Regions from separate parts of the Lysinibacillus sp. FSL R7-0073 genome, predicted to be linked through region 2. Evidence: a T-box and tRNA genes for the amino acid it is inferred to sense, from the RefSeq annotation. Region 2 holds a T-box; the other holds one or more tRNA genes.
The links. A T-box is a leader RNA that pairs with one kind of tRNA and senses whether it is charged. The one in region 2 lies ahead of argS (arginine--tRNA ligase), so its partner is inferred to be a tRNA-Arg.
Positions count from the first base shown of each region.

Region 1: it encodes a tRNA-Arg, which carries the amino acid that the T-box ahead of argS (arginine--tRNA ligase) is inferred to sense. The anticodon was not compared.

Region 1 covers NZ_JBBPAS010000002.1:20,972-27,165, reverse strand. The annotation lists gene MKY88_RS24115 (hypothetical protein) at 1-259, opposite strand, end outside; gene MKY88_RS24110 (single-stranded DNA-binding protein) at 806-1,408, opposite strand; gene MKY88_RS24105 (hypothetical protein) at 3,011-3,196, opposite strand; gene MKY88_RS24100 (hypothetical protein) at 3,256-3,618, opposite strand; gene MKY88_RS24095 (hypothetical protein) at 3,777-3,920, opposite strand; tRNA gene MKY88_RS24090 (tRNA-Arg) at 4,208-4,281, opposite strand; gene MKY88_RS24085 (hypothetical protein) at 4,604-4,879, opposite strand; gene MKY88_RS24080 (glucosaminidase domain-containing protein) at 4,876-5,652, opposite strand; gene MKY88_RS24075 (hypothetical protein) at 5,847-6,194, opposite strand, start outside.
Region 2 covers NZ_JBBPAS010000001.1:2,308,232-2,314,425, reverse strand. The annotation lists gene argS (arginine--tRNA ligase) at 1-1,632, opposite strand, end outside; T-box leader at 1,678-1,897, opposite strand; gene MKY88_RS11430 (FAD-dependent oxidoreductase) at 2,091-3,977, opposite strand; gene MKY88_RS11425 (hypothetical protein) at 4,582-4,782, shown strand; gene MKY88_RS11420 (copper amine oxidase N-terminal domain-containing protein) at 4,935-6,083, opposite strand.

The DNA.
Region 1 (6,194 bases), on a different contig from region 2:
CCTCTGGATTACGAGGTATTTTTTCTAACTCTGCCTTACGTTGCTTCATTACTAAGGAAGTAGCACGTAGCATCGGCTTTAAAATATAAAGATCAAATGCGTCTCCTTCTTTTCCCTGAGACATCTTTAAAGATTCTTCCATCATAATTGATACAACGCCATGACGGGCCGCTCTCCCTTCAAATGGGGAAGCAACCACGCAAGCGCCAAGATAATTAATTAATCCAGCACGGATTTGTGTTAAATCATTTGAATACAAGGCTATCACCTTTCCTGGATAATTCTTTATTTGTTTGAATCTTCCACATTATCTGTATCAGACAGGTTAATCAGTTTCATGCAAACTACCCCGATGAAAAGAATTAGCCCGAAAGTAACTATAATAATGGGTAACGTAGTGATAAATGAATCATCATTTATTGCAATGTAAACTGAAACGACCCTGTCTGGACATTTTTATTATTGAAATACTATAACTAGTTGGCAACGCTCTAACTAAACAGCGAATATGTCAAAGGAAACACGTTTACTAAAGCTTTTAGTTGCATTAAGAAAGCCTACTGAAGTCTATCATGCATTCGTAACTTCCCACATCATCTTTAGTGCATCCTAAACAAACGTGATTTCATACATTTCATTATATCTACTGGATAACCGTCAAAAAATTCAAAATTTCAAGGTTCCTCAAGTATAGTATTATGCCACGCCTCCCGTTGTGCATTCATATAATTATTTTCTCTAATCCGCTCAGTTCTGTATAACAAGATAGTAAAACAAGTTACTAGTAGAACCTTTCTATCCTTACTTATTCTTCAACAATAGACATAGAATTAACTGAAAGTTCGTAGACCGTCTTAATATCACCTGTTTTTGAGCGATAATTACGAGATTGAAATCGTCCATGAATCGAAACACATTCCCCTACTTTTAAATTTTTTGCTAAAGTAGCGTCAATACCCCAAGCAATTGTAGGAATATACGATTCTTTTCCGAAGGAACGATTATGAGCCACTAATAGATCAGCAATCCGACGTCCCTGGCCAGTTTCACGATAAACTGGTTTTTTCACTACAAACCCTTGCAAGTCAATAACATTTTTGTCACCGATTTTAGCTAATTTTTCTTTAGAGATCTCCTCGATTTCTTGTAGATAATTAAACACGATTAAGCGACTTTTACCATCAATTTCTCTATTAATTGTTCGTATTTCTCCAATAGAACTTACATAATCACCGATCTTTATAGGATTATTATGTAGTAACTTGTGAGACACGACAAAGGGTATAGTGTCAAAGGCACCGCTTTTACGTGGCACTTCTACAAGAAACTCATAAAAGTTATTGTCCTGTAAACTATGTGACTCTCTAATTTCTAGTACTTTTCCTGATAGTAATGTTTTATTTTTCATATTTATAACCTCTCTCTAATATGTTTCAAGTTCATCTCTTAAACAGAGATAAACAATACTATACCTTTGTTACTTTGAATAAAGGTATATACAAGTAACCACTTCTATTATTATTTAATTAGCAATAGAAGAAGGTTATGTACAGGGTAATGATATGAGGTCATCGTCGATCTGGATGTAGCTAAGGTGAAAAGTTTATGATATCAACCATTTTTAATACCAAATGAATACGAGATGCACAACTCAATACCTTCAGGATTTACCAAATTTAAGGCTGTCTAGCTTTCTCCACATTTAGAGTTTTATCGAATATAGGCAATATAGCTTGTGTCTTGTACTAGTCGCTCATGCACTACTTAACAATCCTTGCTAAATCACCTTTCTCAGATATAGTTCTCCTTCGTTTACTTTGACAAAGTGCCAGCTTACCAGGCAATCCAGTAAACTTCATTGTTTTGCCTCATGTCATATCTTTTCTTTTTCTAACGACGCGGGGTTTGAGGTTAGCCATAAATATTATGAATATTTTTCCTCAGTTGAATCGTGTCTTGCTCCAATAAGTCATATAGTTGATTTTCTATTAAGCTTCGAAACGTTTGGCCTAAGGTCAAAGGCAAAAATAACTACAACCTTTTCATTAAAATACATTCTATCTTGGGCTAACCCCATTGAAATTATTGTATTTTATCAATCGCTCCACAAAAAATTTAAGATCACAGAGAAGCAAACGTGGTCCTTTGAATTTATTGGATTGCCATTAGCATCCATTGTATCAAACTAGGTATAGATTAATAGACCTGGAATTAAGTAGGTACGGAGACTAGATGTTCTTTTACTTTATAATATCTAAAGTCCCTATTAAATATGTAAAAAAGTAATTCTTGTTCTTCTACATTGTTGTCTACCCGTCTACTAATGTTCAATCAATTATCTTGTCACTTCAAGCTATATTAGTAGACAGAGACATGAATCATAGATAATACTTTTAATAAAGTTTGCACATTACTATACTTCAAATCATCCAGCAGGATTAATGTCATTGAATTACCACTTAAGATACTATTAAAGCCTCTTGTCTTTATTGAATGGTATCAGAAATCTCTATCTTTTCTCTATTGTTATCTTCTTACCCACAATCTAAGAAAGGCAATGGAATTGCATATTCTTTCTATAGTTACTGCCCAGCTAACCTATAGCAGAAACTAATAACATATGAGCTTTGTATAATAAACTATGCCACACCAATTCTTCTACTTCTAAAAGGTTGCTGCTGGTGACAGCCTTTGTTAAGAGATGACATTCGCATTTTTTGTGCTTGCTATTAAGACAAGAATATATAGATTGAGCTTTTAATGTACCAAACCCTACTACATAAGCTTTACAAGAATCTTCTTAACAGCAGCGGATACTTGGTTGATGTTCCTAATCACATTTTGTAGATATATATTTATTATATCGTCATTTATTTCTCCATAAATAAGACAAGACCCTCCTGTATAATCTTGTCTCTATTCTAACAATAGAAGACTAGTTGAATCAATACTGATTATGATAATGGTCATATTGCAAGTATTATCATAATGTAGATTTATAGTTGAACAATTATTGCATCTTTTTCTGTAAGAGTATTTTCCCTTCCCCCAATTCTCGAATAAACTCATCGTCAATAATATCAATACAATTAATACTTTGTATTGTATCAATAACAGAAGGAACTGAAATATAAGCTACTGAAAGGGCTCCCATACTAAAAAAATAGTGTTCAACTTCTTTTAAATATACTTGCAAGTTCCTCATTCCCCCAGCCCTATACTATAATCTTAAATAATTTCTTTATCATAACTGACTTACGCTATCTCTAAGACCATTTCACCATCTTTATAAATCAATGTGCCCTTCTCATTTAATAAAAGACACGTATAGTTTAGATGAGTTTCGAACTGGGGATTATCAGTAGAAAATTTCTTAAACCAATGATCAATTAACCCACGAGATCCAATACATACATTTACACAGGTACCGTCTTCATCTTCATAGTGTTCTGTTGTACAGGTTGGGGCTCCCCAAACTTCTATAGGATCCTTGCCTTCAAGTGGTGCAGCAACTTCCAATTTAATATTATTATGGTCATCTAAATGTTTCACTTTAAATTGTTGAATATCTTCTGCTGTTCCAATAACAGTCACAATTGTATGATAAGTATTTATCATGTTATCTCTCTCCTATCTTAATGAATCTACTGTCTTTTAGCTTTATCTTATATGTACTTATGATTAAGTCAATAACTAAAATTCTTTTACCACGGATATAAGATTATATTAATAATAAATGATATTAATATCAATACCCAAGACAAGCTTTTTCCATTTCAGCTTAACTTAGTGTCAGCTTCCTTCAAAATAGAATGAACAATTTGTTGAAGCCTATTTTTTGTATCTGGATCTTTACATTTTTCAGATGTCATAGCGATTTTAGTTGCAATTTTTAGTAAGAATTCTCTATCTAGCTGCATGATTATACACCTCTAAAAACAAATAAAAGTCGAGAAGAATTTAAGGCTCCGTCTCGACTTCTTTTATTTGTATATTTTTTCTCCTCACATGATGTGGTATTGTGAAACCGTTATGGCATGTCAATTGGCCAAAAAACTACATAAACCTTTCTTACTAAGCATCTTTAATTTTATTAACTAAACAATCAATTTCCTTGATAATACGTTTTTCAACTCTAGATAACTTTACTCAAGACTTTTATATTTATAAAATTAATAGATCTTTATCATCTTACAGTTTAACGCTACGCCCCCAGAGAGACTTGAACTCCCGACTCACGACTTAGAAGGTCGTTGCTCTATCCTACTGAGCTATAGGGGCATGGAAACAAACACTTACTAAAAGTCACAAGGCATTTAATAGCATCATTAACTACTACTAAAGCTATTGTTTGTATAATATAAACCCCCCTCAGCTGATAAGGATATCCTATATGACCTTTGTCTAGATAAAATAATAAAGACACGTTTGTTGTCTTTATTATAATGGCATTAGTTTACATATTGCAAGCTTTTAAATTTCCATAAATTTCTGCCCTGCCTAAACAGTCGGAAAGTTGACGATTACTAGCATAATTTAATGCAGTACTATTTGTTTTGAATTAGCGCTCAAATAAAATAAGGAGGCAATTTACCTCCTTATTTTATTTGAGCTTATCTTGAAATACACTAAGCTCTTTTAATTTATCCTCTAATGTGGTGAGTCTAAATTGCAATAAATTAACTGACTCATGAAGTTCTCCAATGTATTTTTCTTTCTCTTTATCAGAAAGCTTTGCTTCATCTAGATTTTTATTAAGCGTTTCAATTCGTTCTTGTTTAACAAAAATAATATCTTGGTATTCATTGATCTTGTAAAATAAAATTAGGATTGTACTAAGTAACAAAACATAAATCGTTATTTTTATGATTTTCATCATTTCACCTCATATCCTGTATTTTGATTAGCCAAGATAAAAGCGTCAATCTGATTCATAGTTGTAGCTATCTTAAATCCCCATTTTGAATCACTAGAATATCGCTTATTTACACCAGCAAGCGTTGGACCAGCATAGTACTGTCCAGAAGTCAAAAGATAATTGGCTTTTAATTTATTTGCTACAAAGACAACCCCATCTTCAATTGAGCTAAAATGAACGGCTGACTCATAAGGGGATTTATCATAAGCTCCATAGCCAAATAAGTTGCTTTTATTTCTAGCTATAGCTGAATTCCCCCAACCGGATTCATGAATAGCTAGCGATGTTAAGAAGATTGCATTTACCCCAGTCTCTAGTTCCGCATTTACAAATGTAGCTCCTAATCCAGCCATATTTGTCCCCTTTAAAAACTGATTTAACTCGTAAGTTGTGACTGCTGAGGGTGTCAAGAGATTTAAAGAATAAGCGTTATTACTTGGGTATCCGACTGCTTTACTAGAATATAAAAGCTTACCTCTATTTAAGACAAGACGGGAAGAAAATGTTACATGATTTTCTTGTAGTCTAAATTTTGATGTGAAGGCTTCAAAATATGCATGCTCTGCTAATTCTAATTGTCTTTCAGATACAGTAATTAATTGCTCCGTTTTTGCTTCCAGTTCAGCTATCAATGCAAGCTTATTTTCATAATCCTCTAAAACCCTTGGATTAGCTGATGCAGGTAACACTGTTAGTGATAATCCAACTCCAGCTGCAAATAATGCTTTTTTCAAGTTTCCTCATCCTTTCATCTTACGCATTGTCTTAAAGATAAGGCGAATGCTTGGGTTTACTTGGCTTTGTACGCTTTTTTATATGCTTCTTTACACATGGTGGGTGCTTATATATATTACATAAAATATATACTTTATTCCCTAGATACACACGAATTTCGCCATAATGTTAATAGAAAAACAAGAGCAAAATGTTACTTGCTCTTGTCTTTATCTCCGATCTCTAATCGACGGTATATCTTAGTTCTCCCAGGTTTTAACTCTTGTAATTTTCCTTGCTTTATCTTGTATAAGTCTTTATAATGAGACCTATAATATGTGTATTCAATTTCTGAGGTTTTGAGGAGCTCCGGCGTTACGATCGCTAGGAGTTCCTTTTTCTTTTTCAACTGTCTGATTCGTTTATGCGAGAGTAAATCCTTCTGAGTAAAATACCCTTGCCTCTCTAACAAATCTTCAGCTGCTGCTTTGAATCTCTCAAAAGCCTTCATCGTTTCTGTGGATTTTTTGTTCTCTTTTGTGTCCTGTACATAATGAGTTGA
Region 2 (6,194 bases):
CTCTTTTAACACAATTGCTACACAATAACAGAGCGCTAGACGTGAATCTTGCTGGGCATCATCGGCTAATATTTTTTGATGAGCATAATATTTATTTAATAAACGTGCTAGCTGTAACGCATATTTTGCAATAATGGATGGGTCTGCCTGATTAAAAGCGGTGTCCACCACTTTCGGAAATTGTTCCAATAATAAAATGATTGGCCAAGCCTGTTGCCCTAATGGAGCAAATGTCTTCATTTGAGAGGGCACATCGCCTTTTGCCAAGATTGAGCAAATACGAGCATAGGTATACTGTACATAAGGCCCAGTTTCCCCTTCAAAATTCATCATTTGCTCGATGGAGAATTCAATATCGTTTAAACGATGATATTTTAGGTCATTAAAGATAACCGCTCCAACTCCTACTTGCTGTGCTACTCGCTCTTTCTGCTGCAAATGAGGGTTTTTGTCTTCTATATTGCGCTTAGCTGTCGCAATCGCCTCGGCTAACACATCAGCTAATAACACCACTTTTCCTTTACGTGTGGACATTTTCTTACCATCTTTAAGCATCATCCCAAACGGTACATGCTGTAAATCTTTTGCCCAGCCGTACCCCATTTTTTCGATCACCTGAAATAATTGTTTAAAATGGAGCGTTTGTTCATTGCCAACTACGTAGAAAACTTTGTTCGGTTGATACTGTTGTTGTCGGTAAAAGGCAGCAGCTAAATCACGAGTTGCATAAAGTGTGGCGCCATCTGTTTTTGTTATTAAACAAGGAGGCATTCCCTCCATCTCTACTACAAAGGCACCATCAGATTCGATTAGAAGCCCTTTGTTTTGTAGCTCTGTCACAACCTCTGTCATTTTATCATTGTAAAAGGCTTCTCCTGTATATTCATCAAAATTGATACCTAGCAGCTGATAAATAGTCTGAAATTCATTTAACGATACATCGCGGAACCATTGCCACAATGCTAACGCCTCTGAATCACCATCTTCTAATGCTTTAAACGCGGAGCGTGCCATTTCATTTAATGTAGGATCTTGTTCGGCCATTGTATGAAATTTAACATAGATCTTTAATAATTCCTCAATAGGGGATGCTGTAATGGCTTCCTTATCACCCCATTTTTGATATGCAACGATAAGCTTGCCAAATTGGGTGCCCCAGTCCCCTAAATGATTAATACGAATAGCCTGGTAACCATTTTTCACGGCAATATTTGCCAAGGCATTCCCAATGACGGTTGAACGTAAATGCCCCATAGAGAACGGTTTAGCAATATTGGGCGAAGAAAAGTCGAGGACAACGCTTCCCATTTCGGTTTGATTCGTACCAAAATTTTGTTGTTCCTGCATAATAAGGCCCAACACTTGTTGCGTTACTTTTTCTTGATTTAAATAGATGTTGACATAGCCACCAACAGATTGCACCTGATGGATCATCTCATTTTGCAATTGGTTCGCTATTTCCGCTGCAATTTGTTGAGGTGGCTTCTTCCATATTTTAGCCAAGGTGAAGCATGGAAATGCCACATCGCCAACTTCTAAACTTTTTGGTTTTTCTAGTAATTGTTCCACGTCTTGAGCTGTTAGCTGATGCTTTAAAATTTCAGCAATATTGTTTGCAATTTGTTTATTCATATATAGTCTCCTCCCTTTTCAATAAAAAAAGCCCCCGCCTCTATAATTAGAGACGAGAGCATAGTAATCCCGTGGTACCACTCTAGTTGCCATTCATAATGACCACTTTCCATTGTTAACGAGGTGACGCCCCGCTATTCTCTACTAGTAGTTCGAGAACCTTCTCCAAAGTGCGCTTCATTCATGGATTCTGTATTAGGCTCACACCATCCCTAACTCGCTTTCCAGTTGTCCCATCAATTACTCTCTTTTTCATCGAATTTTTCTATGATTTTGACATATTTTACAGGAGTCTTCTCTTGGCGTCAACATTTTTTGTATTAAATAATCATTGTCATCACTTCAGGGAGTCTAGAATATCTTGCCTGGTCAGCAACAACGTTGGCACTGATTGCATCTGCATTCACCTTCATGAGTTACAGACGGCATACAAACGATCCAAATAAAAAAAACGCTCCTCATTTAGAGGAACGTTCTTTTTCTATATAATGAATGACATCTGCCATGATGGCATACATCTCTTTTAACTTCAGTTGCTTATTGTCTTTCACTTTTTTCGCTACTTTTTCAGTAACAATTTCTTTTTCAATTAAGCTTTCCCAGCTTGTTCCAGTTGATTCATTGATAAGCACATCTGCCAAATATTGCGCCAGCTCATCTCGCGTAATAGCTTCATCACCCGTGCTATATACCTTATTAATGACAATCTCCAGCTCATCTTTCTTATCGGCTGTACTCTCTCCGCCGGCACGAATCATACTTTCTTTAAACATTTTAGCAAACTTAATTTTCGTTGCTTTACTGTCGACCTTTAAATCATTATCATAACCACCCACTACAAGTCCATAGTTAATTAACGATTGAATGGCTTCATCATACCATTTGCCCTGATAAGGATAGTCCACAGAAAATGAATCGATGTAGGCACCTTGTTTATCCAACTGCTCTCTTAACGTAGCTATTAATTTTTTATCCTTGCTCATTTCTCTAAAAGTAACATCTTGTTGAAGAGCCAGTGCTGCCGCTGTCCCTGCCGCTTCCCCAGTCACCATACCAGTCGGAACAATTCGGGCACTTCCCGCTGCTAAAGATGAATAACCTGCAGAACGTCCTACAACAAGTAAACCATCAATATCCTTTGGTACTAGAGATCGGAAAGGAATCGCATATTGCTTTGGTGCAGAAATGACATAGCCATAATCATGTGGTGTTTGAGCCTGCACATCTACCGGATAAGAGGCAATGCCAATGCTATCCCAATGATCACGATTTTGCCAAATATCGGACATTGGTAATTGATATTCCGCCCAGATATGTCTAGTTTCTCGTACATAAAGCTCTTCTGGGAAGCTGACGATTTCTGCTTTTTCAAATCCAGGGAAGTTTTCCTGTAAATATTTAAGTACATGCAATGTTTCTTTTTTACCTGCAGCAATGGCCGCCTGTTTCGAATTATCATTTAAGCCATCAATCCCGAAAATTTGTAAGGCATTAATAAAATATTCATCATCCACTCGCGCTAAATTTAACCCTCTTAATCTTGTACCTTCTTGTAAAGGTTTATATTCATCATGAAGCTTTGTAAAGCCCCACATAACGGTATGATTCAAGTTAGCCCCGCCAAATACATCTGACTTGGCCGCTTTTTTTACTTGATCCCAATCAACATTTTTCAAGTGAAGCATTAATGTTACAGCCATGCGCTTATCCTTTATCCCTATATCTTCACCACCAACGAAGAAAGGAACTTTAGACATCGTAGCAAAATCCGCATCCTGTGTAGCATCTATGAATGATTTTCCATTTACGACATATGTACCGTATTCATTTTTTAGCTCAACAGACGTTAGTTGGTGTTGTTGAAGATTCGCTTTGACAACTTCCGTTTGCACCGACAATGTTAAATTGGGTTCCTCATCAATCAGCTTTTTAAATGCTGCTTTAGCTCCGACGATACCAAAAGCATCATTGCCTCGAACAAGCTCATGCCATTCTTTAAAAATACCTTCACTGATGGAATTATTATGACCATCACGTGGAATATCTAGGAAATTCAACATCCCATATGTAAATAATCCACCCAATTCTTCACGTTTTTCTACTAATAATGTTTTAGCCCCATTACGTGCTGAAGCAACCGCAGCAGCGACACCCTCAGGCTCACCACCTATGACAATTACATCATATTCAGACTCTATATTGTTAATTGGTACTGGCTTTTTATACTCATCCACTAATTTATTGTATGCCATAGAGTTTGTTATTTCTTTGATAAAATAGTAGCTTCCAAACCCAAGTAAAACTACTAAGATAGAAGTGGCTGTCCATAATAAGCCCTTACCCATAATATACCTCCGATTGTTAATATTTCCAATAACATGTTTATTTTATCATCATTTCCATCTCTTAAAAGAGCTGAATGTCCTATTTGTTTCATTGCCGAATATTGTTTGACATATCATTTACTACCGTATTTTTCCTATAAAATTAGCGCAAAGGATACGTGTATTCCATCATATAGAGAGTTGGGATATTTTTTTCCGATTTTCAGGCAAGGTTCGTTTCGTCACTTACATTAGGCAGTCAAAACGGGGATGTGCTTGTGGGCATAATTAGATGATCTGGATAAATTATACCTGATAAAAAAACAGTCAGAATCATTTTAGTCTATATTTTTGTCAATAAGCAACTAAAACCCCTGTGGTAAATGATGTAAATTTACTATTCTTTTTCAAAAATAGTTAATACACTACTATGTAGACGCATCAACTTCAAATAAAGTTACAAGAAAAAAGATATTTTTCAATAATCTTTCATGGGTTAATTTCTTCCGTCCCTTCAGCATCGATTTACCATTTCACTTCCAACTCAAAATTTGTTATGTTATGTTTTTTATTAAGAAAGAATTTTCAACTACTTGAACTTAGAAATAATAAATGAGGTGCTTGTATGGATCGATTTGAAGTTACTTTTAAAAATAAAGCTGTGCGAATCTGGTTTTACACTGTATTCCCTGCAATTATATTAGCTATTATCTCTATTATTCTTTTGAATAATGAGCAAAATAAATATGTTTCATTAGGTTTGTCACTTGTTGTAATCTTATATTATATTTGGTTTGTTTTTTATACTAAAAAGAAACGTAAATAATAGAACATTTACGTGTCGGAAAGTAAAATCAAACAAATGGCAATGCCCCATTCCAATCATTACGAACAGAGTAAGCAAAAATTGACTGGCTCAAGTTCCGTACAATACAGAACCTAAACCAGCCAATTCGCTGTATCATGAATACGCAAACTTTAAGGGTATATTACCTCATGATTATGCCCCTTTACGTCTACCCTGTAATTTCCAAAAGTTTTTTTTCTATCTTCTGAGCTTAAATGGCCAAACCTATTATACCCAAAAATATAGATGCCATTATCATTTATTTTCCAGTTATATGAATTGCCTATAGTATCAAAACCATAGTAAAACCCTGGTTTACCTAAATAATCAGTAACCCATTGCCCATTTGTTCGTGTTGCATATTTTAAATTACTTGTTTCATGAGCATTTACAATACCACGCTCATATCTTGTTAGATAATAGACATTATACTCATAAGGTTTTACAGCTTTAATCGGTGCTTTTTCTACGGCTACTCTTGAAATGGATTGTCCATCCACATAATATAAAATAAATTCTCTTGTAGTGTTATAAGCGTAGTCCATATAAAAATTGCCCATATCTGTTTTAATCCAAATATCCCCTAATTTAACTATATTTTTATCCTCAACAAATTCCTCATAAACAAATGGTTCAAAATCAGAAAAATAATTGCTATAGAATAATTGGCCTTTTTCTTGGATCACTGCCATAAAACGATCGCTATAGACAATTGATTTCCCCTGAAATAGCCATTCACAAATGCGGACAAGTTTAAGATTTTCAAGCTCCGCTGCCTTTACATCCCTAATAATAATCAAACTATAAGGTTGTAGGTTTTCATTTTTTAAGTAAACTACTTTCTTATCAAAAGCCTCCCCTATATATCTTAAAGGTATATACGTAGAATTATGATGAAGGTTAGCCGCAACGTCCATTTGAATAGAGTGGCCATTCACATCAATAGCCTTGTTTCCGATTTTCAAGGTTATTATTTTATCAGAATTTTTAATAGTTATAGTATTGTTTTTAGCATTGAAATCGACTTTTGCGCCAAACCCTTCAGAAATAAAGCGAAGTGGCACTAAGGTTCTTCCATCTTTGATAAGTGGCTGTACTGCAGAAACCATATTACCATTGACAAATGCCTTTGAGCTTTCAGGCGACATAATGATACTGTTATGAAGATCATTGTCTGTAATATCATTATAATGTTCACTAAGATTTGCTGCCTGTGCAGTTTGACTAAATGGCAACATCCATAAACAAATGACTACTGTTATGATAATTTTTATCCTCATTTTATACTCCCCAATACGTTTTGCATATTTTCAATTTACCTCTACGTTCGCATTTTCCAATATAAGCTAAATTATACACTTTTCTATTGAGAGTTGCCCAGTAAATTACAT